DNA from 4 places in the Aneurinibacillus thermoaerophilus genome. Region 1 is predicted to be linked to each of the others. Evidence: riboswitches for the same ligand, from Rfam matches in the RefSeq annotation. Region 1 holds a riboswitch; each other region holds the start of a gene.
What was found. A riboswitch is a leader RNA that binds a small molecule or an ion and turns the genes downstream of it on or off. The one in region 1 is predicted to bind S-adenosylmethionine.
Positions count from the first base shown of each region.

Region 1 (7,185 bases):
ATTACAGGGGTCATAGCAATAGGGGGATATATCGTCTATTCGGCGTACGTACCACGCAGCGTGGAAGGAACGCCGGTGTCGCTTGCTACCGTTGTGCAAAAAGATATGGAAAGTCGTATCATGACTACCGGTAAAGTAAAGATGGAACAAGAAATGACGGTATACGCAGGGGCGAGCGGAAAAATTGTTGCTTTGCATGCAGCGGAGGGAGCGCCGGTGAAAAAAGGTCAGATATTAGGTGAGATTTATACGGAGGATATAAAAAACCAATTAATTGATATAGACAGTCAATTGATAGATATGGATGAGCAGGCGAGGGATGTCGATAACCAGGTTGCCGATACTTCAGCGCAAATCGCCGAAAAAAAGGCGGAGTTAGCGAAATTGCAAGCTGCGAATGATGCCATTGAAATTGCGAAAGCGGAAAACGGGATTCGTCAAGCCGAGCAAGAGCTTGAACAAGCGAAGCGAGAATACGCCCGCATCAAAACGCTTGTGGAGAGCGGAGCTGAAAAGAAGCAGGAATTGGATAAAGCGAGCGACCAGATAAAACAGGCTGAATTTAAGCTGAAAACGTCGCAATATGAACTGGCAGAGAAGAAAAAAGGGCCGAAGCGGGAAGAGGTCACCGCTTTGCTGGTATCGATTGCACAGCTTGAAGAGAAGAAGAAGCGGACGGCGACGAAAAAAGAGAGCATTGCGAGCAAAAAACAAAAAATCGAAGAGAAAAGGCAGCAGTTGCTTGCCCAGAGAAATGACGCGCTTATCGTGGCTCCTATCGACGGAACCGTATTGACGCAAAAAGCGAAGGCGGGCGAATATACGACAAAAGGCAATGAACTATTGAAAGTGGGAACGACACAAAATATATACGTGGAAGCGGAAATTGCGGAAGCTGATATCGGCAAAGTGCGCGTCGGTCAGAAAGCTAAGCTGGAAGGAGGCGCGTTAGGCAAACAGGTGGCCGAAGCTCATGTGGTAAGCATCTCACCGGTAGCGATAGAAGCCGCCACACAGAAAAGCGGACAGCAGAGCGAACGGGCCAAAGTGGCGGTGAAGCTGGCATTGGACAAACCAAATGAGCTTTTGCGCCCCGGCTTTCGGATAGATGTAACGATTGTGCACCAAAGCGCGAAACAGGCGCTGCAAGTACCGATCGAAGCGGTGCAGAAGAACGGCGGGAAAGCGTTCGTCTGGATAAATGAGAACGGTCTGGCGAAGAAGAAGGCGGTTGTCACCGGAATGGAAAACGAATTGTTTGCCGAAGTTAAACAAGGTTTGAAAGCGGGCACGAAAGTTATCACCAATCCGGGGCCGCAATTAAAGGAAAATGAGCCGGTTATGGAAGCGAATGTTCCCGGAGAAGCGAGATAAAAGGGGCGGTACAGCATGGTAAAAGTAGAGAATATGTCCAAAGTGTACCGCACAGGCGGTGGCGATATTTATGCGATGAAGAATGTTTTCGTAACGGTTGAAAAAGGGGAATTTGTCGCTATTATGGGACCATCCGGTTCGGGAAAATCGACATTTATGAACATGATTGGCTGCCTGGATCGACCGACGAGCGGGCTGTATCATTTAGACGGAATGGAAGTAACGAATTTGTCGGATAAGCAGCTTGCCCATGTACGTAACCAAAAAATCGGTTTTGTTTTTCAAACCTTTCATCTTTTGCCGCGTTCAACCGCACTGCGCAATGTTGAATTGCCGCTGATTTATGCCGGGGTCGGAAGAAAGGAACGGACGGAACGGGCGCGTGCGGCTCTTGCGCGTGTCGGGCTCGACGAACGTATGAATCATATTCCGAATCAGTTATCAGGCGGACAGCGGCAGCGGGTAGCGATTGCGCGCGCGCTCGTAAATGAGCCGGCGATTGTGCTGGCTGATGAGCCAACCGGGGCGCTTGATTCGCGGACAAGCATTGAAATTATGGACATTTTCCAACAGTTAAATGAACAAGGAACGACTATTATTCTTGTTACGCATGAACCGGATATCGCATGCTATGCGAAGCGGTTAATCCGCTTCCGCGACGGCCAGGTAGTCGCCGATGACCCCGTGAGGGATCGATTATTCGCGTCGCAACAACTGGCGTCGGAGCGCCAACAGGAGGTGTAATCTATGCGTTTGCTGGAAAGCTTAAGCATGGCTTTGGACGGTTTGCGCGCCAATAAGCTGCGTTCTTTTCTAACGATGCTGGGGATTATTATTGGTATCGCGTCTGTCATTGCGGTTATGACGCTTGGGAAAGGGGGCGAAAGTGCGGTCGTGCAGCAGGTAAGCAAGTTCGGCCAAAATAAATTTATGGTATATACCCGCTACGATACGGAGGAGCCTGAAGATCCGAACGCGCTTACTTTGGAAGATGCGGAATATTTGCCGCAGGTGAGTCCGTACATTTCCGCTGCCGTAGCCAACTCTTACGTAGGCAATACGGAGCTTTACTGGCTCAATAAGAAGAAAACCGTCGAAGTAAGGGCGACGACGGCCCAGCTTCCGGCTGTACAACCCACGCTCCACATGGTGCAAGGCCGCTTTTTTACCGACGAGGATGATAAAAACCGCCGACCGGTTATCGTATTGGAAGACGGAGCAGCTCAGGAATTGTTCGGGACGGAAAACCCGATCGGTCAGCGCGTGCGTTTTAACGATCGGAGCGTAGTGGTGATCGGCGTATTTAAGCAGGAGAAAGTAAGCTTTGATTTTTCCAAAGCAAAGAGCGCGTTTGTTCCGTTTCGTTTTGCGAATGAGCTGTCTGAAAACCAAACGGTAAGCAACATTGAAATGACCGCCATTTCCAAAGAAGCATTGCGGCCTGCGATGAAGCAGGTCAAGGATTATTTGAACCGCAAGCATAACCATAAAGATTACTATGAAGTTTTAAGTATGGAAGACAATATTAAAGAGTTTTCGCAAATGACTGGAATGATTACCCTGATTTTTAGCATTGTAGCTGGCATTTCCCTCGTGGTGGGCGGCATTGGCGTGATGAATATTATGCTTGTGTCCGTGACGGAACGGACAAGAGAAATCGGAATCCGCAAAGCGCTTGGAGCGCAGCGGAAAGATATTTTGCTTCAGTTCCTACTGGAGTCGATGATTTTGTCGTTAATCGGCGGCTTAATCGGAGCATTGCTTGGTATTGGTATATCAGCTATCGGCTTTTCCTATGCTAATATACCGCTTTTGATTTCATGGGAGACCGTTTTGCTTGCATTTTCCGTGTCCAGTTCCATCGGGATTTTCTTCGGATTGTATCCTGCTAACAAAGCGGCAAAGCTAAATCCGATTGAGGCGTTGCGTTATGAATAAGAAGCGGGCTGCTCTTTAACTCTGAAGCCTCTTTGCATAATGAATGAGAGGATTTTTTTGAAAAGTATTGTCTTTTTAGAAAAAGCCGAGTATAATCAAATTTAATAAATCCGATCAATATAATATGAATTCTCTTTCTTATCCAGAGAGATGGAGGGACTGGCCCAATGAAATCTCGGCAACCTAATTCGGTTAGGTGCCAATTCCAGAAAGCACACGCTTGAAGATGAGGAAGAGGGGATCGTAGAATATAAGCCCTTCTTCTTTAATGAAGCAGGGCTTTTTTAATTAAATTAAACATATAAAACAAATTTTATTAATATTATTTTTGGAAAAAAAGGGGATGGTTATATGGTGGCAGGTAAAGTGTATCTTGTGGGTGCCGGGCCAGGCGATCCAAAGTTGATTACAGTGCGTGGGCTTGAGCTTCTACAACGGGCGGATGTGATTGTATATGACCGTCTGGCCAGTCCAAAGCTGCTTGATTATGCAAAAAAGGAGGCTGAATGCATTTATTGCGGAAAAGAGACAAATCACCATTCGTTATCCCAGACGGAAATTAACGAGATCATTGTGGCGAAGGCTGTGCAAGGGAAAGAGGTTGTTCGTTTAAAAGGGGGTGATCCATTTGTTTTCGGGCGCGGTGGGGAAGAAGCGGAAGCCTGTATCGCGGCCGGCATCGACTATGAAGTTGTGCCGGGCATTACATCGGGTATCGCTGCTCCGGCTTATGCAGGAATACCTATCACGCACCGTGATTATTCATCCTCCGTCGCGTTTGTGACTGGCCACAAAGCTGTAGAGAAGGAGCAAAGTGGTATTCAGTGGGAGAAGTTGGCCACTGCGGTAGATACGCTGGTATTTTACATGGGGGTCGGCAATTTGCCGGAAATTGTGAAAAATCTTCATAAGTACGGCCGGGCCAAAGAGACACCTGTGGCACTTATCCGCTGGGGTACATGCGAAAATCAGGAGACGCTTATAGGTACATTGGAGACGATTGTAGAGCAGGTACAACAGGCACGCTTTCGTTCTCCGGCAGTGATTGTCGTAGGCGAGGTTGTCCGCCTGCGGGAGCAGTTAGCTTGGTATGAACAACAGCTGCGTCAAGTCATTATTGCATAATATTCGCTGAGATGAGAGGAGAGAGTATGAATGAGTTATACACCAATATGGGCACAAAATAAGGAGAAATTGAATAAAACAGAATTAATAAAACTGGAGAAAGATGGACTGGATGTTATTGAGGACATTTATCGTTATGCGAAAACTGGTTTTGAATCCATTACGCCGGATGATATGGATCGTTTTAAGTGGGCAGGTGTATATCAGCAGCGCCCGAAAGACGGGTGCTTTATGATGCGTGTCCGGGTTCCGTCCGGAAATCTTACGTCCGAGCAGGCGCGCACGCTTGCGAGTATCGCGCATGATTATGGCAGGGATTTAATCGATATTACGACACGTCAGGCGATTCAGTTTCACTGGTTGCGGATCGAAAATTTACCGGACATTTTTGAACGGTTGGCTGCCGTCGGATTGTCCTCATTTGAGGCGTGCGGCGATTGCCCGCGTACGATTGTTGGCAATCCGCTTGCGGGGCTCGATCCGTACGAATTAATAGATACGACCCCGCTTGTGAAACAGTTGTCCGATACGTTTTTAATGAACCGGGATTTTTCCAACCTGCCGCGCAAATATAAAATTTCGATTTCTAGCAATATTTATAATGCCGGTCATGCCGAAATTAACGATCTGGCGTTTACCCCGGCCACGAAAGTAATCGCTGGCAAGGAAATCATCGGTTTTCATGTCTGGGTTGGCGGCGGACTATCGTCCCGTCCGTATTTGGCTCAACAGCTCGATGTATTTGTGCGACCGGAAGAAGTCGTGAAGGTAGCGGTCGGCGTTACAACGATTTTCCGTGACTATGGATACCGGGAGAAGCGTCATCACGCACGCTTGAAATTTCTTGTCGCTGATTGGGGAGCGGAGAAGTTTCTTGCCAAGTTAAAAGAGCTTGTCGGCGAGCTGGAGACGCGGGGCGAAGATAAGATTAAGGGATGGAATGCAGGATATTTTACCGGTATTCATAAACAGCGCCAGGAAGGGTTGAGTTATGTTGGTCTGTCCGTTCCGGTAGGACGTATGTCGGCACAGGAATTGGAAGAACTGGCGCATCTCGCCGATGAATATGGTAATGGCTCACTGCGTACATGCAATTCGCAAAATATCATAATTACCGGCATACCGGATGAAAGAGTGGAAGAACTGTTGCAAGAAAAAGTGTTGGAACGTTTGACACCGTATCCGAAGAATTTTACTGCTTTCGCCGTTTCTTGCACCGGCAATGAATTCTGTAATCTTGCGATCGTTGAAACGAAAGAAAGAATGCGCCAATTGGCGGAATATCTAGATGAACATGTGGAGTTGGATGAACCAATTCGCATGCATATGGTCGGTTGTCCGAACTCATGCGGTCAGCGGCAAATTGCTGACATTGGCTTTCAGGGAGCGCTTGTTAAAACGGAAGACGGCATGAAAGATGCGTTCGATATTTTCCTTGGCGGTACGCTGGGCCCGAACGCGAAATTTAACGAAAAGCTGAAAGGACGCGTGCTTGGCGAGCAACTGCACCGGGTCGTGTTGCCGTTGCTTGCCTATTATAAGGAAGAAAAGCGGAACAAGGAAAGCTTCTTTGATTTCGTACAGCGTGTTGGAATTACACCGTTCCAAGAGAGGCTGGATGCGGCTCTGAAACAGTTGGTATAAAGGATGCCTGGGCATAGGAGAGGTGAGGCGATGTTTATCTATAGATTTGAGATATTGTTTAGGGATGGGGGAACAGCTGCCGTTGTAGTCATACATGAAAATGAAGAAAAAGCGTTCCGCAGCGCCCAGAATCAAATTGAACGCTATTTTTTGCCGCCGAGGCCGGTTGCGGAGATAGCCATTGTAGAAAAAAAGCCGGCTGGAACGGGCCGGGGGTATGTGATCGAGCCATGATTCTGACGTGCGCGGCCATTGCCATTGCCCTGTTTTTCGCGATGAATATCGGCGCCAGCGGTACAGCCGCTGCGATGGGCGCGGCGTATGGCGGGGGAGCTATTCAAAATAAGAAGCTCGCAATGCTGATTGTAGGTGCAGCTGCTTTGCTCGGTGCTGTGTTAGGTGGAGGCGAAGTAGTGAAAACAATCGGGGGAGGTATCATCTCTTCCTCTATTCTCACTGTGGAGATTGTAATAATTATTCTGGCCTCAGCGACACTCACGCTGTTTATAGCAAATCTGATGGGGGTTCCCCTGTCAACGAGTGAAGTGACGGTTGGTTCGATTGTCGGCATCGGGCTCGCGTACAAATCCTTATTCGTCAGCAAACTTGCAGTCATTATTTCCTTCTGGATCGCGGTTCCTCTGGTCTCGTTTAGTGTGGCGTATGTGCTGGGGCGACTAATTAAGATAGCGGAAGTGAAGTGGCCGCATCTTAGCAGACAGGGAAAATGGCAGCGCTGGCTGGGAAGATTGCTTGTGATCGGCGGTGCGCTTGAGGCATTTTCGGCCGGTATGAACAATGTGGCGAACGCGGTTGGGCCGCTTGTTGGCGCCGGGTTAATGTCTGTTTCCGCTGGCGTTTGGATGGGTGGAATATTCGTGGCGCTTGGTGCGGTTTTGTTGGGCGGTAAAGTGTTGGAGACAAACGGGAAAAAAATTACCCGTCTTTCGCTTTTGCAGGGCAGCGCGGTTTCTTTCACCAGCGGAGGATTGGTCATTATCGCCTCTTTGTTGGGCATCCCTGTTCCGCTTGTACAGGCGACTACCTGTGCTATTATGGGCGTTGGTACTGCGGACAACGGTTTTAAGCTTTGGCAGAAAAGAG
Region 1 covers NZ_CP080764.1:612,831-620,015, forward strand. The annotation lists gene K3F53_RS03290 (efflux RND transporter periplasmic adaptor subunit) at 1-1,374, shown strand, start outside; gene K3F53_RS03295 (ABC transporter ATP-binding protein) at 1,390-2,118, shown strand; gene K3F53_RS03300 (ABC transporter permease) at 2,122-3,312, shown strand; SAM riboswitch class I at 3,448-3,545, shown strand; gene cobA (uroporphyrinogen-III C-methyltransferase) at 3,664-4,437, shown strand; gene K3F53_RS03310 (nitrite/sulfite reductase) at 4,468-6,081, shown strand; gene K3F53_RS03315 (DUF3906 family protein) at 6,112-6,315, shown strand; gene K3F53_RS03320 (sulfate permease) at 6,312-7,185, shown strand, end outside.

Region 2 (7,185 bases), 200 kb from region 1:
GTAGCGGCCAATCCGGGGATTTTTTGATGCTTTTTTAATATTCATTATTTTGCAAAAGGGAATTTCTGTGCATATATGCCCGTTCAAATGAACCGCTGGAGGAATAGATGCTGTCTTTGTAATCTTCATACCATCTGCGGATAAGTTCCAGCTTTTCGCGGTCGGATGCCTTTTTTAAATAGAGTAGTTTTGCTTTTTCATCAGGCGGCATGTTGTCAGTAACTTCGGCTTTTTCAGCAGCGAACAGTTGGTTCATGTTGCTGATAAAGAAATTGAACATATATTTTTGCGTAATCTCAAACGCATATTCTTCCGGATGTCCCTTGTCGCGTCGTTCGCAGTAGACGCCCAGCAGATCCGGTTCCTCAAACATTGCCATATTGTTCTCCCCTTCATGTCCTTTTGCTTTTACTATAACAGAAAGTAAAACCGTATAAAAAGTCGGCCACTGTCGCTTTGTTCAACATGTAAAGCGGAGAAGTCAAAGTAAAGGACTAGACTTGCCCAAAATAAGAAACAAAATTACCATTTAGTGATAGAAAAAGAGAAGGGATTCAAAAATGAAAAGGGCAGGAGATACAAATGATTAAAAAAATCGAACACGTAGCATTGATTGTTTCCGATATGGATCGTTCCATTGCGTTTTATTCATCGATGTTTGGGTACAGGGTATGCCTTCGCGGTCAGAACGCGGTGCGCGAGATGGCGTTTTTGTACTGATTGCTCATTACAAGGCGAAGGGAATTGTTTTTAACACTGAGAAACCGAAACCGACGCTTGGAGGCGGTCGGATGATTTTATTTTATGGCCCGGATCGAGAGCTCTTGCAATTCGTTGAACCGGGCCAGCGGGAGCGGTAGCATTCGCTTGAACGGTAAGTTCAACATAGTGGCTATATTAATAATTTTTCTTAAAATATTGACGATTGGCTGTTTAAAACGATATAATTTCTGATAAATAGTACGATTTTAAAACGTAATATTATATTTTTATGATATTAAGGTATTGATTTTTTATGGAGGGGATACGATGGTTAAGCTGATCGCGATTTACAAAAAGCCGGAAAATGTAGAGGAATTTGATAAACATTACAAAGAAGTACACGCGCCGCTCGCGGAAAAAATGCCGGGTCTTCTAAAGCTGGAAGTTAATAAAATTTATGGCTCTCCTGCAGGTGACAGCAATCTTCATTTGATTGCAGAAATGTATTTTGAAACAAAAGAAGCGCTTATGAACGCGCTTTCTTCTCCGGAAGGAAAAGCAGCAGGCAAAGATTTAATGGGCTTTGCTGGCAAGGTTGTATCCATGCACTTCGCGGAAGTAGTATAGGAGAAAGGTTTAAAAAGCATGTTGAGTGAAACGGAAACACATCGCAGGTACCGGGAACAAATCACTCGGTATGTGAGTCGCGATCCGTACGCGCGCCATTTAGGAATCCGGCTGGTTGAACTTGGAGAGGGAACGGCTGTGGCGGAAGTAGACGTGCGTGAGGAAATGTTGAATGCGCATGGCACAACACATGGAGCCGTCATTTTTGCGCTGGCTGATTTTGCGTTTGCTGCGGCCTGCAATTCATATGGACGTCCATGCGTGGCGTTATCGATGAACGTTCAGTATATGGCTCCAAGTGGAAAGGGCGCACGGTTACGTGCAGTAGCGACAGAAAAGAAAAAAACAGCACGCGCCGGTTTTTACCAAATCGAGGTGGAACACGACGGCGAAAGCATCGCTCTGCTTGACGCGGTCGCTTACCGCAAGAGTGGGTTTTTTCTTGAGGAAATCGGACAGAACGCAGCTAATGAAGAGTAACAGGACGCGTTGGCAGCGCTGGATTGGCAGGAGAGACTACCATGAAATCAAACAATCGTTTTAACCAATATCTTGGTATTGAAATCGAGCACCAGGACGAAAATAGCTGCACGGCAGTGCTTCATATTCGCCCGGAATTGTACAATAGTATCGATGGAGTGGTGCATGGCGGAGTGACAAGCACGCTTGCTGATGTGGTCATGGGGCACGCGGCCGCGCCTCATGTTAACGGTGTGCAGCAGTGCGTAACATTGGAGAGCAAAATCAACTATTTGGCGCCTGCTAGGGGAAATAAGCTGATCGCACAATCTAGGGTAATCAAGCGCGGAGGCCGTACTATTATCATGCAAGCGGAAGTGCGCACGGACGATGGGGAGCTGGTTGCCGTCGCGCTTGGCACATATGCCCGTGTAAAGACAACTCCACAGTGATGTGGAGTTGTCTTTACATTCGTATAAGAAAGTATATGTTGCTTTATAAGGAAGGAGAAGAACGGGTGAAAGGATTACAACCGGGAGAGACAGAGACGTTGGAAATTGTCGTGCAGGACGATATGCGTCCTACGTTTGACGGCAACGTGGTTCACGATGTAATGTCGACCGTGACTATGATTTATTATATGGAAAAAGTCGGACGCCATGTTATTTTGCCTTACCTTGAAGAGGGGGAGGAAGGAGCCGGATACGAAATTCAGGTTAAGCACATTGGGCCTGCGGTGGTGGGGCAACGGGTAAAATTTACAGCCTTATGTACGGAAGTTACTCCGAAGCGAGTCGTTTGTGAAGTGACCGCGGAAACATCAGAAAATATTGTTGGTACCGGAATTTTTACACAGGCGATTTTTAAAAAAGAAAAAATGGAGGCACGTATCACGGAGTTACGGCAAACCATTGCACAAAAATAATGAAACAGGAAGACCGTGGAATTTTCAATCGCGGTCTTTTTTATCGGATCATTAACAACCTTATCAAAACAAATATTGCTACTATTCGATATAGTATTAAGAATTAAATGTAAATTTATTGACCGCGAAAATATACAGCTACTATAATCAATATAAATATGGTGTTATCTGCATATACAATGATAAACTGTGATGGTTTTTATATGTCTCAGCAATGTAGGAGAAAATTAAAAAATCTATAATTCCTAGTTGACATTATGGTTTAATGTGTTAGAATAAAATCAACAAATTGAAAAGGCAAATGATTAGGACTCTTATCCAGAGAGGTGGAGGGACTGGCCCAGTGAAGCCTCGGCAACCATCAAAGAAACTCTTTGACACGGTGCCAATTCCAGCAGCGCTCGCGCGCTGAAAGATGAGAGGTCCGGCAAACTTGTGATGAGTGTACGCCGACCTCTTGCAGCGCAGGAGGTCGTTTTTATTTCCCCTTGTGCAATCTAGGAGGAATAAAGGAGTGAGGAGTATGATTAAATTACAGAGTATTAGTAAAAGTTATACCACACCGAACGGGACATTTCAGGCAGTAGCTCCAACGTCGCTGCATGTGGAGCCAGGGGATGTGTACGGTATTATCGGGTTCAGCGGTGCTGGTAAGTCAACTTTGCTTAGACTGGTTAATTTGCTGGAGCGACCGGACGAGGGAAAGGTATATGTGGATGGTCAGGAGTTAACCGGTCTATCAAATCGAGAGCTGCGCAAAGCGCGCCAGTCCATCGGCATGATTTTTCAGCATTTTAATCTGTTGAATAATCGGACGGTGGCGGACAATGTGGCGTTTCCGCTAGAAATAGCCGGTCTTCCAAAAGAAGAGAGAAAAAAAAGAGTACAGGAGTGCTTGGAGATTGTAGGGCTGGCCGAGAAGGTGGACAGCTATCCTGCCAAGTTGAGCGGGGGACAAAAGCAGAGGGTCGCTATCGCCCGGGCGTTGGCCAGCCGGCCGAAAGTGCTGCTATGTGATGAGCCTACCTCAGCGCTTGATCCGCAGACGACGCGTACCATTTTATCTTTTCTTAAAGAAATCAACCAAAAGCTAGGCGTAACGATTCTCATCGTCACGCATGAAATGAGTGTAGTGAAAGAGATTTGCAACAAAGTAGCAGTCATGGAAAGAGGTCATCTCGTCGAAAAACTTTCGCTTTCTGAACGGGAAGTAAAGCCGAAAACTGAAATCGCCCAGCTATTATTCGAAGAGGAAACAGGCAAGGAGAGAGGGATAGCCAATGTTTGATAATGTGATTGCTTTATTGCCGGAAATTGGGGTTTCTATCGTAGAAACTTCTATTATGGTCGGCATTTCAATAGGCTCAGCGCTTTTGCTTGGCATGCCGCTGGGGGTTCTGCTTTTTCTGACAGGTAAAGGACAATTGCTGGAAAGCCCCATTTTATTTCGAATTTTAAGTTCGCTCGTTAACATTGTCCGATCGTTTCCCTTTCTTATTTTGCTCGTGGCATTGATTCCGTTGACGCGAACATTGGTCGGAACGACGATCGGTCCGGTGGCTGCGGCTGTTCCGTTGTCGATTGCAGCCATTCCATACTTTGCACGTCTGGTGGAGCAATCGCTTCGTGAAGTTTCGAGAGGAGTTATTGAAGCCGCGGTGGCAATGGGGGCGTCTACATATCAGATTGTTTGGAAAGTGTTATTGACAGAAGCGCGCGCTGGGCTTACGCTCGGACTCACAGTATTGATTGTCAGTTTTCTTTCCTATTCTGCGATGGCCGGCGTTGTCGGAGGCGGAGGGATCGGGGATTTAGCGATTCGCTTCGGCTACTACCGATTCCAGACGGATGTTATGATTGTGACCGTGCTTTTATTGGTGGTGCTTGTACAAGTCATTCAATTTGCGGGCAATCGTCTTGCACATTATCTTGATAAACGTTAAGGGAGAGATCTTTGTGAAACAAAAACCGTTTATTCTTATTGCATTAATTTCATTAATAGTAATCTTTTTGACAGCTTGCGGAGGACAAGAGAGCGAAACGGCAACAGGAAAAACGCAGGGGAACAGTAAAGAACTGGTTATTGGTGCGACGGCGGGGCCGTATAGTGATCAGGTGCGTTTAGGAATTAAACCTATTTTAGAAAAAAAAGGATACAACGTGAAGATTGTTGAGTTCAACGATTACGTGCAGCCGAACCAGGCGCTGGCTGAAGGTTCGCTGAATGCGAATGTGTTTCAACATGTCGTGTATTTGCAGAACTTTGCGAAAGAGCATAACTTGGATATTCAAGATGTTATCCAGGTTCCGACGGCTCCGATCGGCATTTACTCGCATAAGCATAAAACACTGGAAGAAGTGCAGCCGGGAGCGACCGTTTCGCTTCCGAATGATCCTACTAATCAGGCCCGCGCGCTTGTCATGATGCAACATTTCGGTTGGATCAAGTTAAAAGAAGGTGTAGATCTGCTTCGCGTATCGGAAAAGGATATCGTGGAGAACAAGAAAAATATCAAGCTCCTGCCGCTGGAAGCAGCCCAGCTTCCGCGCTCGCTTGAAGACGCAGACTACGCATTTGTCAACGGGAACTTCGCCATCGCATCGGGCTTGAAACTTACGGAAGCGCTGGCGCTCGAAAAGATTCCGGATCAATATATGAACGTGGTCGCTGTGAAAACGGCGGACAAAGACAGCCAGTTTGTTAAAGATTTAATCGAAGCATATAAATCTCCGGAGTTTAAAGAAGTTATCGAGAAAGAATTCCAGGGATTTGTCAAACCTGATTATTTAAAATAAGCACATAGGGGGGAAGAAAACGATGAGCACAACAATCGGAGATGTTCTTGAATGGTCAGTCCGTAATTTTCCGGATAAAATTAGCTTAATTTATGAATACGAAACGAAGCATCACCGCTGGACATATACAGAATTGAATCAAAAAGTAAACCAATTTGCCCGGGCGCTTAAGCGCCTGGGTGTCCAAAAGGGTGACGTTGTTTCTTCCTTCTTATATAATACGAGCGAGTTTGTGGTTACATTGTTTGCGACGGCAAAAATCGGCGCCATTTTTAATCCGATTAACTATCGGCTAGCTGCACATGAATTGCAATATATCCTACAGGATGGAAAAGCAAAAGTATTGTTATATGAAAGACAGGGCTCAGACGTGGTGGAGAAAGCGCGTGAGCTTGGGAATCCGGTCGAACATTATATATATGTGGATGAACCGTTGACAGAAGGAGCGCTTGGATTTTACGAACTGCTTGAAGCAGAAGATGTTTCCCGTCCGGAAGTGGAGGTATCGGAAACCGATTATTGCATTATGATGTACACAAGCGGTACTACCGGACGCCCGAAAGGCGTACTTCACACGCATCGCAGCAAAATTCATCATAATTTTATGATGATGCAATGCATGGGCCTAACAAAGGATGACATTGGTCTTGCCGCCGCGCCGCTCAACCATACGGCGGAATTGCATACTTCTTTCCTGCCGCGTGTGCAGGTGGGAGCGACTAATGTGCTTTTGCACCATTTTGACGCTTCCCGTGTGCTGTACACGATCGAAAAAGAAAAAGTCACGCATATGTTCGCGGCACCAACAATGGTCAATATGTTGCTGTATGCCGACGATTTTGAAGCGTACGATTTATCATCATTGCGTCTGCTCGAATACGGCGGAGCGTCCATGGCTCCTGTCCTTATCCGCGAGTTTGAGGAGAAAGTAGGCGCGGACTTAATCCAGATTTACGGTACAACCGAAATGGGCCCGTGTATGTCTGTGCTGTACGCAGACGAACAATTAAAAAAAGCCGGCTCTGCTGGAAAGGCAAGTTTGACGCATGAGTTGCGTATTTGTCGCGTCAATCCGGACGGCACGCCAACGCATCCAGATAACATTTGCGAGCCAGGCGAAATCGGCGAAATTCTTGTCAAAGGTCCGTGCATGATGGAAGGTTACTACAACCGCCCCGAAGCGACGGAAAAAGCGCTGGCTTACGGCTGGTATCATACGGGCGATATGGGCGAGTACGATGAAGACGGCTACATTTGGATTCGTGATCGCATAGATCATATGATTATTTCCGGTGCAGAAAATATTTATCCGCGCGAAGTGGAGGATCAATTGCTGGAACATCCGGGCGTACGCGAAGTGGCCGTGGTGGGCAAACCGGATCCGAAGTGGGGACAAATTGTGTTTGCCTACATTGTCCGCAGCAAGGAAAGCAATGTGACTGCGGAAGAGCTGGATACGTTTCTTGTGGAAGGAGAGCGACTGGCGAAATACAAACGTCCACGCGCTTACTGCTTTGTCGACGAGCTTCCGAAAACGGCCAGCGGCAAAATACAAAAATTCCTTCTCGAAAAGCAAGCGGTTCATGTGTAACCGAGAATCCCTCACTGCTCATTGCAGGGAGGGATTTTTTAGCGTACGTATAAGTAAGAAAATAAATGATAACGTTACGGGGTTT
Region 2 covers NZ_CP080764.1:808,543-815,727, forward strand. The annotation lists gene K3F53_RS04385 (hypothetical protein) at 35-379, opposite strand; gene K3F53_RS19310 (VOC family protein) at 583-720, shown strand; gene K3F53_RS04395 (EthD family reductase) at 1,030-1,329, shown strand; gene K3F53_RS04400 (PaaI family thioesterase) at 1,348-1,809, shown strand; gene K3F53_RS04405 (PaaI family thioesterase) at 1,851-2,240, shown strand; gene K3F53_RS04410 (thioesterase family protein) at 2,306-2,713, shown strand; SAM riboswitch class I at 3,025-3,135, shown strand; gene K3F53_RS04415 (methionine ABC transporter ATP-binding protein) at 3,237-4,001, shown strand; gene K3F53_RS04420 (methionine ABC transporter permease) at 3,994-4,656, shown strand; gene K3F53_RS04425 (MetQ/NlpA family ABC transporter substrate-binding protein) at 4,670-5,509, shown strand; gene K3F53_RS04430 (fatty acid--CoA ligase) at 5,532-7,100, shown strand.
Region 2: it holds a riboswitch for S-adenosylmethionine, as region 1 does, so the genes downstream of both, K3F53_RS04415 (methionine ABC transporter ATP-binding protein) here and cobA (uroporphyrinogen-III C-methyltransferase) in region 1, are expected to answer to the same signal.

Region 3 (7,185 bases), 1.2 Mb from region 1:
ATTAAATATGGTAATGATATCAGGGAAACATATGCCGCAGGTGGACATTGTGTGTGCCATGGAACGATTATGTTTCGAGGTTCGATATTTGACCAAATAGGTGGCCTGACAAGGAGAATGGAGGGGGCAGAGGACTACGAGTTTATTGTCAAGTTTCTTAATAACGGTATACCTATTAACAATATTCCTGAAGTTCTCTACTACTATCGTGCCCATTCGCTACAGCGTTCAAGAAAATACTTCGGTAAAGAAGAGGATAAATGACAATGACGCTACAAAACGAACGTGTTTTAATCATTATGGACGGATTATATATTGGTGGTACAGAGACACACGTTTTAGCCATAGCCAAAGAAATGATAAAACAGGGGGTACATGTTGTTATCGTTGGGAAAACAGGGCCTCTACATCGCTCTTTTTTGTCCCTTGGTTGTCCTATTTATCCAATTGAGTGCAAAGTAGAAGGAAGCGTTTCTTCTGATATATGGGAAGAAACGAAGAATATACTAAGGGAAATTATGAAGTGGGAGAAAATCACCGTTGTACATGGTCATCAAACAACTTCAGCACGATTTGCTTTTCCTGTCGCCAGAGAACTAGGCATTCCTTTCGTGTTTACAGTACATGGTACGTATGAAAGCTTAGAAAATCTACCTGATATTGCGGAAAATGGTGGTACTATCATCAGTGTGAGTCAACCGATACAACATTGGCTCATGCAACAAAATATTTCTTCTACTTTAATTCCTAACGGAATCAATCTAAAACAATACCGACCCTTACAAAAAACGAATCTTCTTAAAAAAATGAGGATTCCCTTACATGCCCCGGTTGTTCTGTACGCAGCTCGATTAAGTTGGGAAAAGGCAAAAATATGTAAACAGGTTATTCAAGCCTGCTGTTATTTACGCAAAAGATATTTTCCCTCTTTGCATTTGATTATTGCTGGGAAGGGCTTTCATGATGGTGAGATTAAAAAAATGATAGAAAAAGTTCAAGGTAAATCTAAATACAAATTTATTCATTTTTTAGGTGAATATACCATGATGAGTTCTTTATATTCAATCAGTAACTGTGTCGTTGGCACAGGACGTGTCGCCCTGGAGGCGATGGCATGTTCTCGTCTGGTCGTTTCTGCAGGACGGCATGGTTTTTTTGGTACTCTATATCCTAACAACCTTCAGCAAGCCTGGTATTACTACTTTGGTGATCATAATTCTATTCAGCCATGCACGAGTTCTCTCCTCGCAAAAAATATAAAAACGGTTCTTTCTACTTCAAAGAGACAAAGATTGATTTGGGGACGACAAAACCGCCTTTTTATTAAGGAAAATTTTGGGATCGAGCAAGTTACAAAAACATTATTGAACACCTATGCTTCCCTTATTCCGCCCTCTCCATAAGTTCCTATTAAACTACGAACAAGTACTTAAACTGTTGAGGGTACTATTCAATTGCTTAAAAAAGCAGGGTATACAATGGCTTTTACCACTCGTCCCGGCAAAGTTCAACCAGGCACTCCGCCTTTTGAAATTCCGCGCTACGGAATTCTTTCAACCACTACAATACAGCAATTTAAAAACATGGTGGGGATTAGGTAACTGACACACAAAAAATGGAGGGGTATGGGTTCTCCATTTTTTGTGTGTTTTCTTTTAGGTTTTGATGGACTAGATCAGAAATTGTAACAAATTTGTATTCTTGTTTAGAAAGGATATTTAATATTTTATCCAAAGCTTTTACAGTTTGTGTTCGATCGCGCTTCAGCTTCAGGAGAAGCAGTTTGCGCTCTTCTGGGACAATGAAGAGGGTGGCTTTTATTTCTACGGCAGTGACGGCGAACAATTGCTGGTTCGACCGAAAGAATTATATGATGGAGCGATGCCGTCCGGCAACTCGGTAACAGCGATGAATCTGCTTAGATTGGCACGCCTGACGGGAAAAAACGATATTATGCGTCTTTCCAGCGAACAAATCTCGGCGTTTGCTGGGGAGATTTCTCTTTATCCACAGGCACATGCCCATTTCATGATGGCGATTCAGTTCCTGTTTGGACCAACCAAGGAATTATTATTGCGGCGCCGGATAAAAAGGTGGCAGAGGAGATGATTCAGGAAATTCGAGCGCACTTCATACCGAACAGCGTCGTATCGGTTGTGACGGATGAAACACGTGAGAAATTGCTGCTGCTTGCCCCGCTGCTCACCGATAAAACCGCTCGAAAGGGCAAAGCGACTGTGTACGTGTGTGAAAATTTTGCGTGCCAGGCCCCGGTTACGGATGTACAAATGGTCAGAGAACGACTACACTGACAGGCCTGTTTAACTGAACAGCCAAGAAGTCTCCTCTTCAAGCGATAGCTAAGTGGTGGGGAGTTCACGAAAGTACATATTTCTTTGAATGGATACAGGAATATGTGCTTTTTTTTTAATAGTTAGAAAAGGGAAACTTTCCATGCGCTTGTTCGCGAATGTTTCATGTGAGCCAGATTTTTGAAACGATACGGTAAGTGAACCGTAAAACATAGTGAACGCTTTGTAAGGCGCACACTTGTTAAGGGAGGAATCATGGTATGATCATTACGACAACGCCGACGATTCAAGGAAGAGAAATTCAGGAGTACCTGGGTGTGATTTCAGGCGAGGCCATCATGGGATCAAACGTGGTACGGGATTTTTTGGCCGGGATTACAGACATTATCGGTGGTCGTAGCGGCGCGTATGAAAGCAAACTCGCGGAGGGGCGGGAAATTGCTTTGAAAGAGATGGCAGATAAAGCGCGAGCGATGGGAGCCGACGCGGTTGTTGGGGTAGATTTAGATTTTGAAACGTTGCGCGATGGTATGATGATGTGTATCGCTACAGGAACAGCGGTAAAAGTAAGATAAGATCTATGAGGGTGTCCCCAAAAGTGGTGGGACACCCTCTTTTTCGCTACCGCATATACGCATATAAAAACGATAAATAACATATTGTATCGTGTTTGAGAGTAAACCACCACTTCTTTAGGGAGTTGACTTGTTTGTTTTTACCGATTATAGTTTGGCTGTAAGTTAGTTAACCGACATAATTGTTGGTTAGAAACAGGGAACTCTTGATGGAGTCGGCGCTGCGCGGGTGAAATGACTCCATTGTCGCATGTATATGCGCACAGCTCTGGCTGTTTTTCTTCTCTGTGCTATAATTCAGATGGGATATCATTTCAGATGGGGAGGAGTGAATAGAAGTGAGGAGGCTGCTTTTAGCCCTACTTCTTTTTATCCTGACGACTGCGACCGCGTATGCGGACGCTGCGGTGGGTGACACCATTATCACGCTTGGCCAGGATTTAAAACCGGCGCAGAAAGAACAAATCAAAAGCAGGTTTAATGCGCCGAACGCGCAAGAAATTACCGTCACTAACGCGGAGGAGCATAAATATCTGGAAGGTTTGCTCAGTAAAAGCGTGATCGGTACCCGTGCCATTTCGTCGGCGATGATTCAAATCGCTGAACCTGGCAAGGGGATTGTGGTTGAAACAAACAATATTACCTGGGTTAGCAAAGCCATGTACGAAAACGCATTGGCGACGGCGGGTGTAAAAGACGCGATTGTAAAAATTGATGCCCCGTTCCCGGTGTCTGGCACGGCTGCGCTGACAGGAATTATGAAGGCGTATGAAACGGTAACCGGGAAAAAAATTGATGAAACGCAGAAAAAAGTGGCAAACGAAGAGATGGTCACCACCGCGAAAATCGGTGAGACGATCGGCGATAAAGAAAAAGCGGCTGAGCTTCTGACACGCCTGAAAGCGGAACTGGCCAAACAGACGAGTAAATTGTCTGACGACCAATTGCGCGAAATGATTCGCAGCGTAGCGGATCAGATGGGACTGAATCTTTCCGACGCGGAGATTGAATCCCTCGTCAGCATTCTACGTAAAATCCAAAATTTAGATATTGACTGGAACAAAACGCTGGAGCAGGTTTCAAGCTATAAAGGAAAAATTCAAGAGTTCCTGAATAACAACCCGGAAGCAAAATCGCTCGTACAGGAAATGCTTTTATTTTTGAAACATTTGATCGAGCAAATTCTCTCTTGGTTCAAGTAGCTTGAATCTCTGGCGGAAAACCATAAAAAAAGCTTGTACAAATATTTGACATTCGCGGAAAAACACGATAGTATAATTTTTAAATCAATTAAATAGCGAACGAAACGGAAAACTCTTATCCAGAGAGGCGGAGGGAAATGGCCCGATGAAACCTCAGCAACCGCAGGCAAAAGCCTGAAAGGTGCTAATTCCATCAAAGCTTGTGTATAAGCTTTGGCAGATGAGAGGAGGAACGTGTTGCGGATCGATATGGTCCAACAGCCCTCTTCTCTGGAAGAGGGTTTTTTATTTCGCAGGTTATAGATTTTGGGAGGGATACGTTATGAAAACTTGGAAAATTGCGTTACTTGGGTTGGGTACAGTCGGTTCAGGAGTTATGACGATTTTACATACACATGCTACACGAATCGAAAAGCAGGCGGGGGTCAAGTTTGAAGTGGTAGGCGTTCTGGTGCGCGATGTTAAAAAGCCGCGCCGCGTGAAAGTAAAACGGGAACTTTTGACTACAGAGATCGAAACCATTTGGGAGAAAAATCCGGAGATTGTGATTGATGCGATGGGCGGGATTTCCCCCGCACTCGGTTATATCGAGCAAGCGATTGAACGGAAGTGCCACGTTGTATCTGCGAATAAGGAAATGATCGCTGCCTATGGCACACATTTGCACAGGCTGGCTGACAAAAATGGTGTTTCGCTCCTATACGAAGCGAGCGTAGGTGGCGGCATTCCAATTTTAAATGCGTTAAGCCAGCTATTAAAGGCAAACCGGATTACGCGTGTATACGGTATTTTAAACGGTACGACCAACTATATTTTAACCAAGATGGAAGAAGAAGGACTCACATATCAAGAAGCGCTGGAACAGGCACAGGAATTTGGCTTTGCAGAGGCTGATCCTACGGCGGATGTAGAAGGGTATGATGCATTTAACAAAATTCAGATTATAGCTAATCTGTGCTTCGGCCCCGACACCCCGGTACTGGAACAGGAGCGCGAAGGAATTGCGTCCATAACCGGTGAAGAGATGAAAGTATGTGAGAAGCTGGGATACCGTATTAAGTTGCTTGCTTCCGCAGAACGCACGGACGCAGGATGCTGCTTACGGGTTGTGCCGACGTTGGTGCCGTACGCTCATCCACTCTCCGGAGTTAAAAATGAATGCAATGGTGTTTTTATTACCGGCGATGTAGTTGGAGATGTATCATTTACCGGAAAGGGAGCAGGAGCGCTGCCTACAGGAAGCGCGATTGTGGAAGATATGTTAAACATTGTTCGTGGTTGGACATTTACACCCGATAAAGAGGGGCTCATGAGAGAAGACGTGGAGCAAAGCACAGGTGTGGAAAAAGTGGTGCTGGCGTTCTTTACCTTTTCAAAACAAACGAATGACAGTCAGAAAATTCGTCTGATTTCCTTTTTATCAGGTGGAGAAGGGTTTTTGCACGCGGTGGAAACAGTTAGCAGTGGGAGCGAAGTACATGTAGCTGCCGTAATCAGCAATCCGGATGTGTACGCGTTGAAAGCATTGGCCGACGACTTACAGGCGGAACTCAAGCTTCGCCCGGTGTTAGACGAACGGCTGAGCGCAGCAAGAGAAGATGCCGCAGTACTGGTAAAATAAATGTCAGGTAAACAAAAATGTAATTTTTCATAATATAACGGATATAGACAAGAATCAACAGCTATTTAGCGAAATTATCTTTTTGTTTCTCTTCTATCCTTACTTTTTCTATTGTATAAGCGATTGGAGAATAGATATAGCTTTTCGGTATAATAATTACGATAGGAAAAAATATATGGGAGAGATTTGTATGGCTCAACGAGTAGCCACCGAATACAAGAAGCTTGTGCTTGAATTAAGTACTTGGCAGTTGCAATCTTTTATCGAAATGTTTCAATGTGCAGAGTTTGAGACAGAAGTTCGAGTGTATGACAATGGTGAAAAGGAAATCGTACTGTTTGATAGGGAAAAAGAAATCCCCCTATCCTTTAAACTGATCGGAAATATGTACACTTTTGAGGGCAGGTATACTATTCGGGACGCCAAATTGGCGAACCAAATGCGCCAGGCTGTGCGCCGCTTTAAAGGGGACGCTGTCGTTTATCGGGTATATCCAACGTATACGATGATTTATCATTACAAAGAAGGGAAAGTTATGAAAATTATCGAACGGAAAGGAGATAGCGAAACGCTTGTCTTTGAATACCGGGATACGGTAGGAGACTTGCAGCGTCTATACGAAGCGCAGGGCGCTGAAGATCAAATCGCATGGCTTAGGGTGCATATTGATCAGTTGCTCGATTTTCGCAATCAACGCCAAGCAGCACATTTGCCAACGGAAGAGGTGGATCGTCAGTTAGCTACGCTCTCTCATCAATTGTTTGTATTAGAAGCGTAAAAAGTTTCCCAAGTATCCATAAGAAACTGTTGCAAATTTTTTAGAAACATGCTATCTTCTTTGTTGTGAAAAGATTAGGAACCAGGATTCACTCAAGGAAGTTTCTCCTCGAAATATAGTGAATGACGTAGGTCCTAGCGAGATTTTCAACACAAAATTGCTAGGAGGGGGGACCGAAAAGTGGAATATTCTACTTTCGGAAGACATGTTGCGATTGATACTTGGGGTGTCGATTTTGAAAAGTTGAACAGTGCGGAGTTTTTGCAGCATCATCTTGTTGAAGCTGCGGAGGCCTGCGGTGCTACGGTTTTGTCCGTACAATCGAAGCAATTCGAACCGCAAGGGGCAACAGTACTGGTTCTATTATCTGAAAGCCATATTTCGATTCATACATATCCGGAAAAAGGGTTTGCTGCGCTCGATTGCTACACGTGTGGCGAGACGGTTGATCCGGAACTTGCGATCGAATATATGGTCAACATTTTGCAGCCCGAAAAGCTCTATACCCGTAAGCTGATTCGTGGTATGGGCGAGCTGCAGGTTTTGGAATCTGAAATCACGAAGCAAAAGCAAAACATGTAAAAGAAAATAACGGTATAGAAGAAAGTCCACCCTGAAACTGCGGGGTGGACTTTTCACTTATTCTTAACAGAAAATTGGTTGCTTGCATAAGCTTTGGCATTTATGATGAATAAAG
Region 3 covers NZ_CP080764.1:1,862,623-1,869,807, reverse strand. The annotation lists gene K3F53_RS09760 (glycosyltransferase family 2 protein) at 1-264, shown strand, start outside; gene K3F53_RS09755 (glycosyltransferase family 4 protein) at 267-1,403, shown strand; gene K3F53_RS09750 (hypothetical protein) at 1,747-2,109, shown strand; gene K3F53_RS09745 (hypothetical protein) at 2,106-2,312, shown strand; gene K3F53_RS09740 (YbjQ family protein) at 2,573-2,887, shown strand; gene K3F53_RS09735 (DUF1002 domain-containing protein) at 3,226-4,089, shown strand; SAM riboswitch class I at 4,202-4,316, shown strand; gene K3F53_RS09730 (homoserine dehydrogenase) at 4,412-5,710, shown strand; gene K3F53_RS09725 (non-ribosomal peptide synthetase module) at 5,901-6,488, shown strand; gene speD (adenosylmethionine decarboxylase) at 6,669-7,070, shown strand.
Region 3: it holds a riboswitch for S-adenosylmethionine, as region 1 does, so the genes downstream of both, K3F53_RS09730 (homoserine dehydrogenase) here and cobA (uroporphyrinogen-III C-methyltransferase) in region 1, are expected to answer to the same signal.

Region 4 (7,185 bases), 1.6 Mb from region 1:
CGCCGGAATACTATAAAATGACGCAGCAACTCTTTCTTTTGTTCTATGAAAGAGGTTTGGCTTACCGGAAAAAAGGATTGGTAAACTGGTGCCCGCACGATCAAACCGTGCTCGCTAACGAACAGGTGGAAGACGGTTGCTGCTGGCGCTGTGGCACGGAAGTCACAAAAATCGATCTTGAACAATGGTATTTCAAAATTACTGATTACGCCGATCGTTTGCTTGAAGATTTGGATCAGCTTGACGGCTGGCCCGAAAAGGTCAAAACGATGCAACGCAACTGGATTGGCCGAAGCACGGGGGCGGAAGTTACATTTGAAGTGCCGGAGTTGAACGAGAAGCTGACCGTATTCACAACGCGTCCGGATACGCTGTACGGCGTAACCTTCATGGTATTGGCGCCAGAGCATCCGATTGTACGCAAGCTTGTCAAAGGAAAAGAAAACGAAGCAGAAGTGCTAGCGTTCATTGAAAAAATTAAGAAAGAATCGGACATTACTCGTACATCGACCGATGCACCGAAAGAAGGAATGTTTACCGGGGCGTATGCTCGCCATCCGCTGACCGGTGAGGACATTCCGATCTGGATTGCGAACTATGTGTTGCTCGACTATGGCACAGGGGCTGTGATGGCAGTTCCGGCGCATGATACGCGCGACTTCGCGTTTGCCAAACAATACAACTTGCCGATTAGGCGTGTAATTGCACCAGAAGGCGAGGAAGTTGACACGAATGAGGAAATGGCAGAAGCGTACACGGAAGACGGCGTACTTGTGCAATCAGATTCATTTGACGGAATGCCGAACCGCAAGGCGCTTGCTGTCATCAGTGAGCATTTGAAGGAGAAGGGGGTAGGTGGCCCGGCGGTATCGTATCGCCTGCGCGACTGGCTCGTCTCTCGCCAGCGCTACTGGGGTGCGCCGATCCCGATTATCTACTGTGACGATTGCGGCATCGTTCCGGTACCGAAAGAAGATTTGCCCGTCATGCTGCCGGATCATGTCGTCATTGACGGAATGAGTAATCCTTTAGCTAAATCCGAAGAGTTCGTGCATACGACCTGCCCATCCTGCGGTGGGCCAGCGCGTAGGGAAACGGACACGATGGATACGTTTATCGATTCGTCATGGTACTATCTGCGCTATACAGACCCGAAAAACGACGACATTCCTTTCAATTCGAAAAAGGTGAATAAGTGGCTTCCTGTAGATGAGTACATTGGCGGTATTGAACACGCGATTTTGCACTTGCTCTACTCCCGCTTTTTCACCAAAGTATTGTATGATGCTGGCATGGTTAACTTTACCGAGCCGTTCAAGAGCTTACTTACACAGGGCATGGTGCTGAAAGACGGAGCAAAAATGTCCAAATCAAAAGGAAATGTTGTCAGTCCGGATGAAATCATTGCCAAGTACGGAGCGGATACTGGACGCTTGTTCATTTTATTCGCGGCGCCGCCGGATCGTGATCTTGAGTGGAGCGACAGCGGGGTAGAAGGAAGCTATCGCTTCTTAAATCGCGTATGGCGTATGGTGGATAGCCATGCAGAGCTTGTGGCAAGACACCCGCAGGTGAACTTGTCCGACAGCGCGGCCAAAGATTTGAACCGCACGTTACACGCGACCATTAAGAAAGTAAGTGAAGACATCGGTGAGCGTCGTCAGTTCAACACAGCAATCAGTGCCATCATGGAACTTGTAAACAAAATTTATGCGTATCCGGAAACTGCGGATCGTGGCATGCTAGCTCACGCCATTGAAACAACGGTTGTGCTGCTCGCGCCGTTCGCGCCGCACATTACGGAAGAAATGTGGCGTATGATCGGTCATGAAGATAGCGTGCACCAGCAGTCCTGGCCGAAGTATGACGCCGCCGCGCTCGTGCTTGATGAAGTGGAAATTGTCGTCCAAATCAACGGCAAAGTACGCGATAAAATGGTTATTCCAGCCAATTTGACGAAGCAGGAGATGGAGACTCTTGCTACCGAAAATGAAAAAATCAAAGAGCTGGTTGAAGGCAAGACGGTGCGTAAAGTTATCGCCGTTCCGGGCAAACTGGTAAATATCGTTGTAGGCTAGACGATACTATAGCAGCCCGGGGGTTAAAGGGCGAGAAGCTGGATTCTATTCCTGTTGAAGCTTTGAAAGATGTTCAATTAGTAGTAAATGAGAAAGCTGCTGCGGGTTTTAGCCTTAAAATTTCTGACAAATTAAAAGCAGGCGCTCAGGTCGTTAAGTAATCTTCCGAGTGCGCAAAAAACTCCTTCCTTGTTCAATGGAAGGAGTTTTTTTGGTTGGTGAACATTTCCTGAACTTCCCGTACATCTATGTTGAACTTATTGTGCGTTGCTTCAATTAAATGTTTAAACACATCCTGTGTTTCTTCATCAAGCACGTGCAAGCCGATGCCGGTTACTCCACCTGGCACGCAAACTTTGGCCTGAAGTGTCGGCAGCGAAAAACGTCCGTCTTCAAGCAGGCGGCCAAGCCCGATAATCATCTCGGTCATTAATCTTGTAGCCTGCTCCTCCGTAATGGATGCATGATCGACCGCGCTGTCAATAAAGCGTTGCATTAGAAAGCTAAAAAAAGCTGGGCCGCAGCTTACAATATCCGAGGAAATTCGTGTTTGCGATTCTTCAATCTCTATAGGCGTACTGATGGCAGAAAGAAGTGTGAGCAGCAAGGTACGATCAGTCTGGGTTAAACGGGCACCGAACGTAATGAGTGAAGCACCGCTGAGCGCTGTATTCGTAATACTGGGAATGACACGGGCCACTTTGCAAGGAATATATGCTTCTAATTGTTGCACACCGACGGAACTTGTGATAGATAGAACAAGTTTATCGGGCGTCAAATGTTCGCCAATTTCGTCGAGTACCGTCCGATATTCCAGGGGCTTGGTGCACAGAAATAGAATGTCTGCTTTTTGGGCCACATTTATGTTAGTGCTAGCCTTGATGTCCGGGTGTTTTGCCGTGAGCGCATGTAGTTTTTCCGGTGTCCGATTGGCAACAGAGATTTGGGCGGGCAGAACAGCACCAGATTCGATAAAGGCTTCAATGAGGATTGTTCCCATACTTCCCGTTCCGATAAAGCCGATATGCATCTAAATCCCCCCGGCGATTATAATTATTTAATAAGTATGAGGGGAAAGAAAGATTTAGTACACATATTTTTCTAATTATGCTAAGATAGAGATGTGGTAATTATTTACAAATATTTTGTACCATTTCTTCCGTCACAAGTTTGCGCGGCGGAAGATGGTAACGTTGCGCAAGTTGATTAATTTGTTGTGTGATGTTATTAATCTCTTCCACGCTGATTTTTTCTCCGTTCTTGCATTGCTCTACCGCTTTTTCAATCCACATTTCCCGCACCGCATCCAGTTTGCGGTAGAGCGTAATATACTCAGCTTGCCTTGCGGAGTGGGCTGAAATTGCGTGATGAACACCCATTGTTTGCAATCCTCCTTTTTTAAGTGGCGATTTTCTGAATGTTTATATAAAAAGTATAGGCAAAAAGTTAGAAAACTACAAGTAAGGGAGAGAGATGCGGTGAAAAGCTGGTTTGTAGAAAAGAAAAAATGGATCAGTATTAGTATATGTCTTTTTATTTTGGGCAGTAGTATTTATTTTTATAATTACACTCAGGAGGAAACAGAAGCAAAAACGCTTCCGTTTTCTGAGCAACAAGCGGTTACGGGCTCCTCCGTTTTCACTGCCGGGGAGAACGATCAAACGGGAGATCCCATAGAAAAAGAGGAAAGCGCGCGCTCTCCTGCGCCATCCGTTCAGGCGACTGTCGTCGTTGATGTGAAGGGCGCGGTAGCGAAGCCAGGGGTATATACGTTACCGGCTGAGGCACGTGTGTATCAGGCCATCGGGATGGCGGGCGGATTGCTTCCGGAAGCGGATGCAAAGCAAGTCAACGGAGCGCAGCGGCTTGTTGACGGCATGCTCTTATATATTCCGATAAAAGGAGAAGAGGCTCTAATCGGTACAACGGGTCTGGCATCAGCAGGAACAGCTTCTGCGCCGGGCGCACCCGGGCAGGAGGAGAAAATTAATATTAATACAGCTACATTAGAGCAACTACAAACCATTCCTGGTATTGGGCCTGGAAAAGCAGCAGCTATTATTCAATACAGGGAAGAAAATGGCCTGTTCAGAACGGTAGAGGATTTAACAAAGGTAGCAGGAATTGGTCCGAAAACATTGGAGAAAATGCGCGCCAAAATTTCTGTACAATAAAAATCTTCAAATTAAGTTGACAGGTAGGAATAGTAAGGCTATAATAAAACCAGAATCAGCTCAAGCGAGAAAATTTTATATAAGACATCTCTTATCAAGAGCGGCGGAGGGACTGGCCCGATGAAGCCCGGCAACCGGCACGTATGTGCAAGGTGCTAATTCCAGCAAAGCAGCATGCTTTGGAAGATGAGAGCGATGATACATACCTGCGTAGAATCCTCTTCTTCCAAAGAAGAGGATTTTTCTTTTGGTTGGCATCGCCGAAAACAAAGAATGATGACAGGGAGGAAAAAGAGAATGGCAGAAGAACGCAAATTCAATTTCGAGACGGTATGCTTGCACGGAGGACAGGAAGTGGACCCGACGACGCTTTCGCGCGCGGTGCCAATTTATCAAACAACTTCTTATGTATTTAAAGACACGGAGCATGCAGCCAATTTGTTCGCATTGAAAGAATTCGGTAACATTTATACGCGCATTATGAACCCGACGCAGGATACGTTTGAGAAGCGGATTGCGGAACTTGAAGGCGGTGTGGGTGCGCTTGCGGTCGCTTCCGGTCAGGCGGCAATTACGTTCTCTATTTTAAACATCGCGCATGCGGGGGATGAAATTATCGCTTCCAGCAATCTATATGGCGGAACATACAACCTGTTCGCGCATACGTTTCCGAAGTTCGGCATAACGGTGAAATTCTTTGATCCGGAAGATAAGGATGCTATTCGTGCCGCGATCACGCACAAGACAAAAGCGCTTTATGCGGAAACGATCGGAAATCCACGCGCAGATATAGTTGATTTGGAAACATTAGCGGGCATCGCGCATGAGAACGGAATTCCATTTATTGTAGATAACACGTTTGCCACTCCGTATCTTTGCCGTCCGATTGAATTTGGCGCTGACATTGTTGTTCATTCTGCTACAAAGTTTATCGGTGGTCATGGTACCTCAATTGGAGGCGTGATTGTCGACTCCGGTAACTTTGACTGGAACAATGGCAAGTTCCCAGGGTTAACTGAGCCAGATCCGAGCTATCACGGCGTAGTATACACGGAAGCAGTCGGCAATCTTGCCTACATTATCAAAGCGCGCGTACAATTGCTGCGCGACTTTGGGGCAGCGATATCTCCGTTCAACTCTTGGTTATTCTTGCAAGGGTTGGAGACGCTTCATTTACGCATGGAGCGTCATGTGGAAAATACAAAAAAAGTAGCGGAATATTTGCAAGAAAACGAACTTGTTTCCTGGGTGAATTATGCAGGGCTTGAGAGCAGTCCTTATTATGAGCGCGCAAAGAAGTATTTGCCAAAAGGACCGGGTTCCATTTTCACGTTCGGCATTAAAGGTGGGCTGGAAGAAGGCAAACGCTTTATTAACAGCCTGAAGCTTCTTTCCCACTTGGCGAATGTTGGCGATGCCAAAACGCTTGTTATCCACCCTGCAAGTACGACGCATCAGCAGCTAACGGAAGAACAACAGCGCAGTGCGGGTGTTACGCCGGATATGATTCGTCTCTCTATCGGTATTGAAGCGGTAGATGATATTATTGCCGACATTGAGCAGGCGCTTAAAGCCAGCCAACTGGTGAATGCATAATCGTAGTTTGACGGAAGCAGAATAGTAATAAGTTTTAGAAGGGGTGAGGAAGAAGACTTTCTCTCCCTTTTTTCTTTCCGGTATTCTTTTTCGCAGGTTAGAATAGTAAAGAGAAAGAAACAGAAGAGAGGGAAAGATATGAGCCCACGGAAGACATGGGATGAATATTTTATGGATTTAGCGTATATGGCCGCGACCCGGGCCACATGTCCGCGCCGTCACGTTGGGGCGGTACTAACCAAAAATAAAAAAGTGCTGGGAACGGCCTACAACGGAAGCCCAAGCGGCGTTGAGTCTTGTCTTGATGTTGGATGTATGTTGCATACCTACTATGAGGTAGACGAACAAGGGAACAGCGTTGAGAAGCAAAAATGCATTCGCACCATTCATGCAGAGCAGAATTTGCTTTTGTTTACCGACCAGGAGGAACGGCAGGGAGCCACCATCTATGTCACGGATCAGCCGTGCTGGATGTGCGCTAATTTAATCGCCAACAGCGGCATCATCGAGGTGGTCTATCATCGGATATATTTGAAAGACTATGAGAAGGTAGCACATCTTTTTGAACAGAAGCAAATTATGTTTCGTCAGTTGCTTGAGTATACGCCTCCGGCCGGGGTTCAGATAGAAATTGTAGATTAGAATATTTTTTTATAAAAAGTGTAAAAATGTGGTATGGATGATAACTAAGGGGGTAAAGATGTAGCAAGAGGATATTTTTTTGAACTATAAACGAGGTGATTTTAATGCAACCGAATGTCGCAACGATCCGTGGCGTATGTGATAATTTCCAAGCTCCTCAGGAAAGAACAGATGATGTGTATCGCATCGTGGAAGAAGCGAAATCCCGTTCCGAAATAACGGTAGAAGAAAAGAAAACGATGCAGGGCACATTGTTGCTCGGCTTTTATACGGAACACGGCGTCTTTCGTTTGGTTGTACAAGCAGGTCTGCCGATTAAAGGCCGTCTTTATATCAATGGTATTACGGAAGAGGAAATGATGAGCAATCCTCTTATTCGTCTGTTTTATGGTTCTATTTACCTGATGGGAGCGAGCGGCATGCTTCGTCTGTATGAGGAAGGAGTAAGCAGAGATATTCACTTCCGCGAGGGACGTATCTATGAAAGCAACGGATTGGGCGAGGAGAAAGAGTTGTCGAACATACTGGTGGATCAGTATATCGATCGGCAAATTTTAGAAGGTCGCATTAATTACCTGCTGGAGAAGTTGAATGATTGTATGATACATAACAAAGAACCTCACGTGCATATCATCAAGCAAGAGTTGTGTCTGCTCACTGATCAATGGAATGAGCTACAGAATTATTAGAAGGAA
Region 4 covers NZ_CP080764.1:2,632,128-2,639,312, reverse strand. The annotation lists gene leuS (leucine--tRNA ligase) at 1-2,078, shown strand, start outside; gene comER (late competence protein ComER) at 2,272-3,108, opposite strand; gene K3F53_RS13695 (DUF2533 family protein) at 3,209-3,457, opposite strand; gene K3F53_RS13690 (helix-hairpin-helix domain-containing protein) at 3,557-4,252, shown strand; SAM riboswitch class I at 4,341-4,445, shown strand; gene K3F53_RS13685 (homocysteine synthase) at 4,550-5,848, shown strand; gene K3F53_RS13680 (deoxycytidylate deaminase) at 5,987-6,490, shown strand; gene K3F53_RS13675 (hypothetical protein) at 6,595-7,179, shown strand.
Region 4: it holds a riboswitch for S-adenosylmethionine, as region 1 does, so the genes downstream of both, K3F53_RS13685 (homocysteine synthase) here and cobA (uroporphyrinogen-III C-methyltransferase) in region 1, are expected to answer to the same signal.